DNA from 3 places in the Neorhizobium sp. PAMB6716 genome. Region 2 is predicted to be linked to each of the others. Evidence: riboswitches for the same ligand, from Rfam matches in the RefSeq annotation. Region 2 holds a riboswitch; each other region holds the start of a gene.
What was found. Region 2 has a riboswitch for cobalamin ahead of AC4CWH_RS17165 (DUF1636 family protein). Riboswitches for the same ligand answer to the same signal wherever they lie in the genome.
Positions count from the first base shown of each region.

Region 1 (3,268 bases), 1.3 Mb from region 2:
GCGGTGCGCTCCATGGGCGGATTGACGGTCACCCCGGATCTTGCCTATGCAGCACTTGATGCAGAGGATTTCGATGCGCTGGTCATTTCCGGCGGCATGAGCTGGGAAACCGGGACGGCCCCGGATTTTGCACCGCTTGCCCAGCGGTTTCACGACGCGGGAAAACTCATCGGCGGCATCTGTGCGGCGGCATCCGCCCTTGCCGCAACCGGCCTGCTGAACGACGTTGCCCATACGGGAAATGCGCTTGCCGCCCATCAGGTCTATCCGGCCTATAAGGGCGCTGCCCGTTACCGGGATCAGCCGCAGGCCGTCTGCGATGGTGGGATCGTGACGGCGGCCGGCAGCGCGCCTTTTAGCTTCACCGTCGCAATCCTGAAGGCGCTCGATCTGTGGACGCCGGAAGCGCAGATGGAGCTTTCGCCGTTTTCCGCCGAGCATCATCGGGGCTGAAACGACCGCCTCAGCCGCCCAGCACGCGGCAGGCCTTCACTGGCCCATCCGAAATTTCACCCGCCATGGCGCGACGGATATCGCGGCTGTTGAGGTGAAGGTTTCGGCCGGGGGCCAGTTTCAGCCGCGCGATCTTGGCCATGGCCGCGGCTTCGAAATGCCGGCTTTCGCTGAGGAAAAATTCAAGACAGGCCTGCCGGGAAAGGCTTTCTCCCGGGCCAGAAGGCAAAAGTGCGCGAAAGGCGAGCCGGTGGACAAGGCAGAGACTGCCCTGCCCCGGCACGCCAAACTGCAGGGCATCGAGATCGTCGCGCCAGATTGCGGAGCGATCAGGAGCGCTTTCGCTCACCGCGCCGCCTCGAAACGCTTCATCAGGAGGCCACTCAGAGAACCGAGAAGCGCCCAGAACACGAGGCTCGTCAGCGTCGCTGCCACGATGAACTGGCGTTCCAGCCCAAGCGGGGCAAGCGCATGTTCGCCGTCTGGCGGCAGCGGTGCGCCGATGAGATGCGGTGCCGCAATCAGCGCAATGGCGGCGACAGCGGAAAACCCGTCACGGCGAAATGCCAGAAGCGCGATACCGAGTGCGGTGGCAAAGGCCGTCGACAGCCACCAGATCTGGCGCGCGCCGAGATCGCCGGCGGGAGAACCCGGCAGTTCCGGCGGCAGCCCCACCATTGGCGCCAGCATGACAGAGGCAAACCCTGCAAGGCCGAAGAAAAGGCCCGTGCGCCAATCGATGGTTTTGGCAAACCCGCCCTGAATAGCGACAGACAGAAGCCCGCAGAGCACCAGCGCATAACCGATGGCCGTCAGGATATTGGCGGCTGCCGTATAGGAGAGCCGTTCCAGCCCATCGGCCGGCGCCCAGCCGTCTCCGTGGTCATGGCCCCCGTGGTCATGGCCTTCCTGACCGTGACCATCGGCATGTTCATGTGGCGCCGTTCCGGCGGCATGGACGTGGGAGGCAGGGTTTTCTGTAGCGGCCGGCACGGCAACGGGTGCTGCTGCCGCTTGCGCGTGGTCATGGCCGGCGGCACCTGCGTTTTCATAGGTTTCGGCAGACAGAATGAGCGGCGTGGTGCCAACCATCTGCATCAGCGAGACGGCAATACCGCTCACAATCCCCACCACAACGGCGGAGAAGACAATGGATCTGAACATGAAGATAACCTTATCCCGTGCGGGCAAAGCGCCTATGAACCGGACGATGTCCGGCAAGCGCGATACCCGATTTAAACGTGGCTGAACGACCTGGTACTTTTCAGATGGAGCGCGCGTTAGTGGCAGGGAAAGGCGTTGGCGTGGCGCGTATCGTGGGCAGCGTTGTGCACGGCTTCCGCATGGGAAAAACCGACGAAGCCGACGATGAACAGGCCAAGTGCGACCGCAAAAACGGCCTGGAGCATGGATGTGGATTTCGCCGAAGTGCCGGCGGTGGATGTTTGGATCGACATGCAAAAACCCCTCGTTGCATATGCGTTGACGACAGGTGCGGCGGCAGGTCTCCTGGCTCGCGGGTCGCTGTTCAAGGACCAGACCTTCCCGGTTTCCCAGTGGCCAAAACAGTCGATGAACTCACCGCTCACAGTTGCGGGGGCAGCCACGAATGAGGCACTTCTCTCGATGCCCTATCGTGTTCCCTTTTCATCCCGACAGATCTTTCATCCGGCAGGAACCGTCACACGCTCTTCTTGTGGCCCGCCACCGGGGGCCTGTCAATACGCGTCGCAACCCTGGGGTTTCCGAGTTTTGCGGATGTACCGCGATTATTCCCCTGCTCAGCGGGAAGGAACCGCCTTCAGATAGGCCGCAATTGCCTCCAGATCGCTTTTGGGCAGGTGCGAAAGGTTCTGTTGCACCTCCACCATGGAGCCGCCGGCACTGTCGAATTCAGGGGTGAAGCCGGTTTCGAGATAATTGGCGATATCGCCCTCGCTCCAGCTGCCGATGGCCTTTCCGCCGGGGGTGATGTTGGGAATACGCCCCTCGCCTTCCGGGTTCGGCCCGCCTGCCAGCCACTGTCCACTTTCAAAGCCGCCGAGCGCATTGCGCGGCGTATGGCATTCGCCGCAATGGCCGGGCCCTTCCACGAGATATTGCCCGCGCTTGACGGCATCGCTCGGGTTGTCGAGCGCAACGCGCGGGTCTGCACTGAAAAACAGCAGCTTCCAGCCGCCGAGCGTCACGCGTTGGTTGAAGGGGAAACCGAGTTCATGCGGCGGCGCAACATTGCGGCTTGCCGGCAGCGTCTTCAGGTAACCGAAGAGATCGTTCACATCCTTTGGCGTCAATCGCGCGTAGGAACTGTAGGGGAAAGACGGATAAAGATGTTCACCCTCGGGGCCAACGCCCCGCGTCATCGCATCGCCAAACTGCGCCAGCGTCCAGCGGCCGATGCCAGCCTCTGGATCGGGTGAGATATTGGGGACGTGGAACGTGCCGAAGGCCGTTGGCAACGCGCGACCGCCCGACAGGACTTTCTGGTCTTCGCCCTTGGCATCTTTCGGCGCATGGCAGCTGACGCAGCCGCCGGCCCAGAACAGGTGTTCGCCGTTTGCCACATCCGCCGCGCCGAGCCCTGCCCAATAGTCTGCCGGATGTGGTGCGGGCCGCGTCAGCGCATAAGCTGCCGCGCCGCCCGCCACGACGGCAAAGACACCCGCCAGTGCGATTTTGGCCCATGTCGATGCCATGGCCGCTCCCCGTTCATGTTCTTAAAAACCCGAATGCCCAAAAAACCGCCGCCCGACAGGGTGCCGGGCGGCGATCATAAAAGGCTGCGCTTAGCGCTTCAGACGATAGGCCTGGTGAC
Region 1 covers NZ_CM177835.1:2,293,237-2,296,504, forward strand. Annotated here, with positions in the region: gene AC4CWH_RS11280 (DJ-1/PfpI family protein) at 1-453, shown strand, start outside; gene AC4CWH_RS11285 (hypothetical protein) at 464-802, opposite strand; gene AC4CWH_RS11290 (CbtA family protein) at 799-1,623, opposite strand; gene AC4CWH_RS11295 (CbtB domain-containing protein) at 1,734-1,910, opposite strand; cobalamin riboswitch at 1,936-2,151, opposite strand; gene AC4CWH_RS11300 (c-type cytochrome) at 2,235-3,149, opposite strand; gene AC4CWH_RS11305 (c-type cytochrome) at 3,240-3,268, opposite strand, start outside.
Region 1: linked by a shared signal. The riboswitch ahead of AC4CWH_RS11295 (CbtB domain-containing protein) and the one ahead of AC4CWH_RS17165 (DUF1636 family protein) in region 2 are both predicted to bind cobalamin.

Region 2 (3,268 bases):
ACGGTGGAGGCAGCCGTCAGGCGGTCGTCGGTTTCGCTGCATTCGCCGGGCAGAAGAATGAGCGGAAGCCCCTTTGCGCGCGCCAGATGCGACAGCTCTTCGACCCCGTAACGCCAGCGATCATAACCGCCGAGCACGCGCACCATCAGCACCCGTGCATGGCGGGCGACCTTGTCGATCCAGAGATCGACGGACATCGGGTGGCGCAGGTCCGAAAGCTGGGCAAGGCGCAGCGAAAGGTCGGCGCGCGAAAGCCTGTCCCAGGCCGAAGCCATGCCGTTCAGGTCGCTGTCGGTAAAGGACAGCACCACCACATCGCCCGGCGTCTGGTTGAGATCGACCGGTTCGATCAGATCGTCGAGCGACGAGGATGTGGTGGCAAGGATGTGCATCAGGCCGCCAATATTTGTCCGATGCGGGCGGCATCGATGCCCTTTTCGCCGATGACGACGAGACGCGAACGACGATCCTCGCCGTCACCCCAGGCGCGGTCGAAATAATGGTTCACGCGCGGGCCGACAGCCTGCACCAGAAGCCGCATCGGTTTGCCCTTTACTTCCACATACCCCTTGATGCGCAGCACCTTTTCGGCCGCCGTCACATCGGCAATGCGCCGGCTGAGGCTTTCGGGATCGGAGATTGCGGAGATATCGAGGACAAAGCTGTCGAAATCGTCGTGCTCGTGGTCCAGTTCATCGTCGTGATGCGTCTTGCGGTTCTCGATGTCGTCCTCGACGGCAAGCCCAAGGCCGATGAACACGGCGGGATCGACCGCGCCCTTTTCCGAATTGACGATGCGCACCGCACGCGGCAGGTGGGCGCTCACATGGGCGCGGGCCTTTTCCAGATCGGCAGGGGAGAGAAGGTCGGCCTTGGTGAGGATCACGAGGTCGGCGCAGGCGATCTGGTCTTCAAACACCTCCTCGACGGGGTCGTCATGGTCGAGCGCGTCGTCGTTCACCCGCTGGGCGGCCAGCGCCTCCATGTCATCGGCCACGCGGCCTTCGGCCAGCGCCAGCCCGTCCACCACGGCGATCACGCCATCCACTGTGACCCGGCTTTTGACGCTCGGCCACTGGAAGGCCTGGATCAGGGGCTTTGGCAGCGCAAGGCCGGAGGTTTCGATGAGGATATGATCCACCTTCGGTTCTATCGCCAGAATGCGGTCGATCGCCGGCACGAAATCGTCAGCCACCGTGCAGCAGATGCAGCCGTTTGCCAGTTCGATGATGTTGTCTTCGGGGCAGTTTTCGATGCCGCAGCTTTTCAGGATCTCGCCATCGATGCCGACATCACCGAACTCGTTGACGATGATGGCAAGCCGCTTGCCCTTGATGTTCTGCAGCGCTTGGGAAAGCAACGTGGTTTTGCCGGCGCCGAGAAAACCGGTGACAACCGTGCAGGGAATGCGGGCGAGGGAAGAGGTCATGGGATCGTCCTTCAAGGCTTCTGGTTCTGGGATTCAACGGAGGGAAACGGCGGAATGCGGGCAATCATGCCGCGTTTCAGGCTGTCCGGGCGGCCCTTCCAGGGCATCAGCCCATCGGCCGAGCCGGCAAGCAGGCGCGCGCCAATGAGAAGATCCTCGCCGCTCTCGGTGGTGAGATCACCGAAAATATAGCTCCAGCCGGTGCTGCTCTGGATGCTGGCGCTGAGACCACGCTTGCAATTGGCAAGGCAGGCGACGCTCTTCACCTCGATGCCGGGTTCGTTATGGTGAGCAAGGTTTTGTGCAAGCACGGCGCCCTCGCGGGGGGCAGCCGGGTCTTGCGTGGCGCTGCGGCAGGTTTCGCAGACATGCACGATAACCGCATGGACGGGGATATCCGCCGTCTCGGGACGCTCGTTTCGTGCTGATAAATCCACTGTCACCCCACCTTTTACCGATGTGCCTGAACGGCCTGCCAAACGATAGCGGGGTGCAGACACGGAAGGCCGCTATCGGCGCCCCATGTCTTTCGAAAACTATCCGTTCCGGAGCACCCCGCCCGGCTGGATCATCTGTCGTCAACGGCAGGTCTCCTGGCTCGCGGATCGTCGCCCGTGCGCCGCCTTCCCGAAGTTGCCTTCAGTGGCCTGATGCGCCGGACTACCCGCTTACAGTTGCGGGGGCAGCCGTGGTTTAGGTTTTTGAAAAACCGCACCACGTTCCCTCTTAGCTTTCCCCGTTGCCGGGAAAAGACCGTTGTCCCTGTCACTATGCGCTTAGCCGCTTGCGTGTCAATGGCGGGACACAAGGCATTGCCGCGGGAAAAGGTTCGACTATAGTCCCGCCTCCCGACGATGCGCCAGGAGAGCCCGATGAAGGAAATCGACGAACGCGAGGCCGAGCGCCACCGCCGCAAGATGGAAAACCGCAAGGCGGTGCAGGATGCGGAAGTGGCGGAAAAGACCCTCGAAAAGGGTCTGCTGATCGTCAATACCGGCCCCGGCAAGGGCAAATCGACGGCTGCCTTCGGACTTGCGTTGCGCATGCTCGGCCATGGTCGCAAGGTGGCGGTTGTCCAGTTCATCAAGGGCGCCTGGGATACGGGCGAGCGCGTGGCGCTGCAGGCGTTTGGCGACCGGATGATCTGGCACACGATGGGTGAGGGTTTTACCTGGGACACGCAGGACCTGAAACGCGACGTGGCGGCTGCCGAACGGGCCTGGGAGAAGGCGCTGGAAATGATGGCCGAGCCTGACGTCGGCCTCCTGATCCTCGACGAGTTGAACATCGCACTGCGTTACGATTACCTCGATCTCGAGCGGGTGATTGCTGATCTCTCAGCTCGCCGCCCCGACCTGCATGTGATCGTCACCGGACGCAATGCCAAGCCGGCGCTGATCGAAGCCGCCGACATGGTGACCGAGATGACGCTCGTAAAACATCACTTCAAGGCCGGCGTGAAGGCGCAAGCCGGGATCGAGTTCTGATGACGCAGCAAAGGCCCGCCAAGGCATTGATGTTCCAGGGCACCGGTTCGGATGTCGGCAAATCGCTCATCGTGGCGGGCCTTGCGCGCGCCTTTACGCTGCGCGGGCTTTGCGTTCTGCCGTTCAAGCCGCAGAACATGTCCAACAATGCGGCGGTGACGGCCGATGGCGGCGAGATCGGCCGGGCGCAGGCGCTGCAGGCGCGCGCGGCGCGCGCGGCGCTTTCAGTCCACATGAACCCGGTGCTTCTGAAACCCCAGAGCGAGGTTGGCGCACAGCTGGTGGTGCAGGGCCGCGTGGAAGGCAATGCCAAGGCTGCCGAATACCAGGAGATCAAGGCCGGCCTGATGCC
Region 2 covers NZ_CM177835.1:3,544,481-3,547,748, forward strand. Annotated here, with positions in the region: gene cobN (cobaltochelatase subunit CobN) at 1-392, opposite strand, end outside; gene cobW (cobalamin biosynthesis protein CobW) at 392-1,429, opposite strand; gene AC4CWH_RS17165 (DUF1636 family protein) at 1,441-1,866, opposite strand; cobalamin riboswitch at 1,996-2,202, opposite strand; gene cobO (cob(I)yrinic acid a,c-diamide adenosyltransferase) at 2,302-2,916, shown strand; gene AC4CWH_RS17175 (cobyric acid synthase) at 2,916-3,268, shown strand, end outside.

Region 3 (3,268 bases), on a different replicon from region 2:
CGCGGGCCTGCCCCAGGCAGATGACAAGGCCGACGATTGCCACCGGCAGTGCCAGCGTCACATCCGGCCAGCGCACACCTGAGAGGTTGCCGAGCAGCCAGAACATGATGCCGCGCGCCTGTTCGGCATTGGCAGCTTTCGTCACGACAAAGGAGGTCAGCGCGTGAAAGAGCTGCGAGCCTGCAATACCCGCCAGAATGATGGCGGCCGAGCCGCGCCCGGCACGCATGGCCAAGAGGCTGACCAGCACAAAGGCGATGACGGCGCCGGCAAAGGCGCCGAGCGGCAGGCCGATCATGCCGCCGCCGAGCCCCAAGATCGCAACCGATACCGCGCCGGTGGACGCACCGGCGGAAATGCCGAGCACGTAAGGGTCGGCCAGCGGATTGCGCAGCAGCGACTGCAGCACGACGCCAGACAAGGAGAGCGCCGCCCCGCAGCAGGCGGCCACCACCACACGCGACAGCCGGTAGCTCCACACGATGCCTTCATCGATGGCATCAAGCGGGTAACCGGCGCCGAACAGGCGGTTGGCGGCAGTTTTCGCCACCACCTCGAACGGAATTGCCGTTTCGCCGATGGCGGCTCCAAACCAGAGCGCGAGTAGAAGGGCAGCAAGGGCAGCACAGGCTGCCCCCACCGCCATGCGCGTGCGGCTGTGCTTCAACGCGAAAGGCCCGCCTTGGCAATCGCATCGGCCAGAACCTCGATGCCATCGATGGTGCGGATGGTCGGGTTCATCGTCTGCGCGTCCATTTCCACCACATGACCGGCCTTCACCGTCGGCATCAGGCTGACAACCGGATCCTTCTGCAGGAAGGCCGTCTTGACGGCGATGTCATCGGCGGGATAACGGCGCCGTTCCATGCGGGCGGTGACGATGATCGACGGGTTGGCCCGTGCAATCGTTTCCCAGCCGACGGTTGGCCATTCCTCGTCGCTGTCGATGACGTTTTCTATGCCGAGCGCCTTCATGATGTAGCCCGGCGCACCGTTCTTGCCGGCCACATAAGGGTCTGCGGCAAGCGTTGCGCTGGAAAACCAGAAGACGGCCGATAGTTTTGACGTGGCGCCTGCCACCTTGGCGCGGGCGGCCTTTTCGCGCGCCACAAGATCGGCCACCACCTGCTCGCCGCGATCTTGAACGTTAAAGATCCGGGCGAGGTCGCGGATTTCCTGGTAGATCAGGTCCATGCTGAAGGCTTCTGCCCGCACACCGTCGCCGCCGGAGGAATTGTCCTTGCCGATGCAATCCGACGGCGAGGTGTAGACCGGCACGCCGAGATCCTCAAACTGAGCAATCGAGCCGACGGTGCCCTTTGGCCCGACATGCCACTGGAACTGCACCGTGACGAGATCGGGCTTTGTGGCGATGACGCTTTCAAAGCTCGGGTCGTTATCGGCAAGGCGCGGCACGGCCGCATTGGCCTCCTCATAACCCTTCAGCACCGGCCCCAGCCAGACGGCCGTGCCAACCACTGTCTTGGAGAGACCGAGCATATAGAGAATTTCCGTCGTGCTTTGTCCGAGCGACACGGCCCTTTCCGGCGTTTTTGAAAAGGTAATCTGTCGCCCGCAGTTCTGGAGCGTCAGCGGATAGGTGGTTTCAGTGGCTAAAGCGCCCGAAGCGACAAATGTGGCGGCAAGGCCGGCAAAAAGCTGCAAAGCCGGTACGGCCCGGCGCAGCAACTGCGTCATGCTGGAAATCATTGGTCAAACCCTGTCAGTGTATGGCCGTCAAACGGACCTGCGATAAGGCACCTCGGCTGCAGCCAGCCTCGGTGAACGGATGTCTGGCGTTTGGGGCGCTTGAGGGTTCGACATGCGGTGCTCGCAAAAGCGAGTGTCATTCATTGTCAGCTCCTGTTCCGGGCATCCCCGCCCGTGACGTTGGACTTCAGTGCGATGGCAGGTCTCCTGGCTCACGGTTAGCGCTTCTCATCTGCCTTCCCGCACGCTTTTGTCGTGCAGTGGCATGGCGCCTTTATCAGGCGCCACAAGGATGATCGGCATCCGCTTACAGTTGCGGGGGCAGCCACGGCTTTGGACCCCAGATGGGCTCTGCACCGTGTTCCCTATTAATCCCCTCCACCGGAAAGCCGGCTCGGGGAACCATCAACGACCAGTTAAGCTGCCATACAACACCGCGTCAAGGCGCAGCATAGCCGCAATACGATCTGCCTTCGTTACGTAATGTAATATCGTTACGTTTATGAGGGCGCAAATGTTTTGTCCAGAGGGTTTCCCGGATTTTGCACAGGAGCGGCTTTGCCCGCTTGATGCGTGCTGACAGCGAATCGCCAGCCGGCAGCGTGTTCAAACTGGCGATGCTCATGACGAGCGCCTTCGACCTATCGGAAATTGTGACATGGCGTCCGGTCCCTGCCGCCTGGCGGGTTTGGCGATGGTCGATCCCGGCGGAAGGATGCGGGCATCCCGTCGCTGCTACGGGGATCGTCAGTTGCGGGTTTGCAAGCGCTCTAGGGTGCTCAACTCTTGCCCGCTCCATAATGGATCGGTGATCACGGTAGCGCGGCAAAATCTGCCCCTTTTCGGGACGGGCGCGTCGGAAACGGTTCTTGCGTGTTTTTCTTCCGTCCCGTTTTGGAGCGATACCGGAAAGAAATACTAGCGCCTGCGCCGGATCTTCTGCCATGTTGCGGTGCGACGTTACGGCAAACCGCTGTTTGCCTTGTTCTTGTCTCATTTGCAGGCGAATCTGTCGTCAGATATAGTGTTGCGGTAAAAGCTGAGCGGGTGCTTCGCCGAGCGAAAAGAGCGGCGCGACACTCCTTTTGTTCTTCGCCGTGATGGACTGGAGCCAGGGTGCGGTGCGGCCTTTTGGCCCTGCCTCGGGTCCGTTTATGCGCAGTCATGAATATGTTTTAACTGGCTTTTCATTTAGGGATCAATGCGCTAGATCGCCGCTGACGCTGATTTGCTTCGTCGACCGGCGCCTATCGCTCATTGCTTGATGTGTGAGTTGCGGTGTCGCGCATTGTTCGTCTGCGTCGCTCTTTGCAATCCCGATTGCGGGGTTGGCTGGCAACAAAGTTTCAGGCGGCAGACAAATTCTGCCGTTCTGTGTCGGTATACAGTTTGTGGCTTGAAATATATGATTTTTCCACTTTCGGCGCCGTGCCTATTCAGTGCCCAAGGTACAAAAAATGCGCAGAAAGCTTGATTTCACTATAAGTGTTACCATTGACAATAATGCGATAAATCTTGTAAAAATAACTCGCGTTTTGTTGGAACCCAGAATTCATAA
Region 3 covers NZ_JBZAYW010000002.1:171,688-174,955, forward strand. Annotated here, with positions in the region: gene AC4CWH_RS19400 (FecCD family ABC transporter permease) at 1-646, opposite strand, end outside; gene AC4CWH_RS19405 (ABC transporter substrate-binding protein) at 664-1,698, opposite strand; cobalamin riboswitch at 1,891-2,132, opposite strand; gene AC4CWH_RS19410 (hypothetical protein) at 2,150-2,707, opposite strand.
Region 3: linked by a shared signal. The riboswitch ahead of AC4CWH_RS19405 (ABC transporter substrate-binding protein) and the one ahead of AC4CWH_RS17165 (DUF1636 family protein) in region 2 are both predicted to bind cobalamin.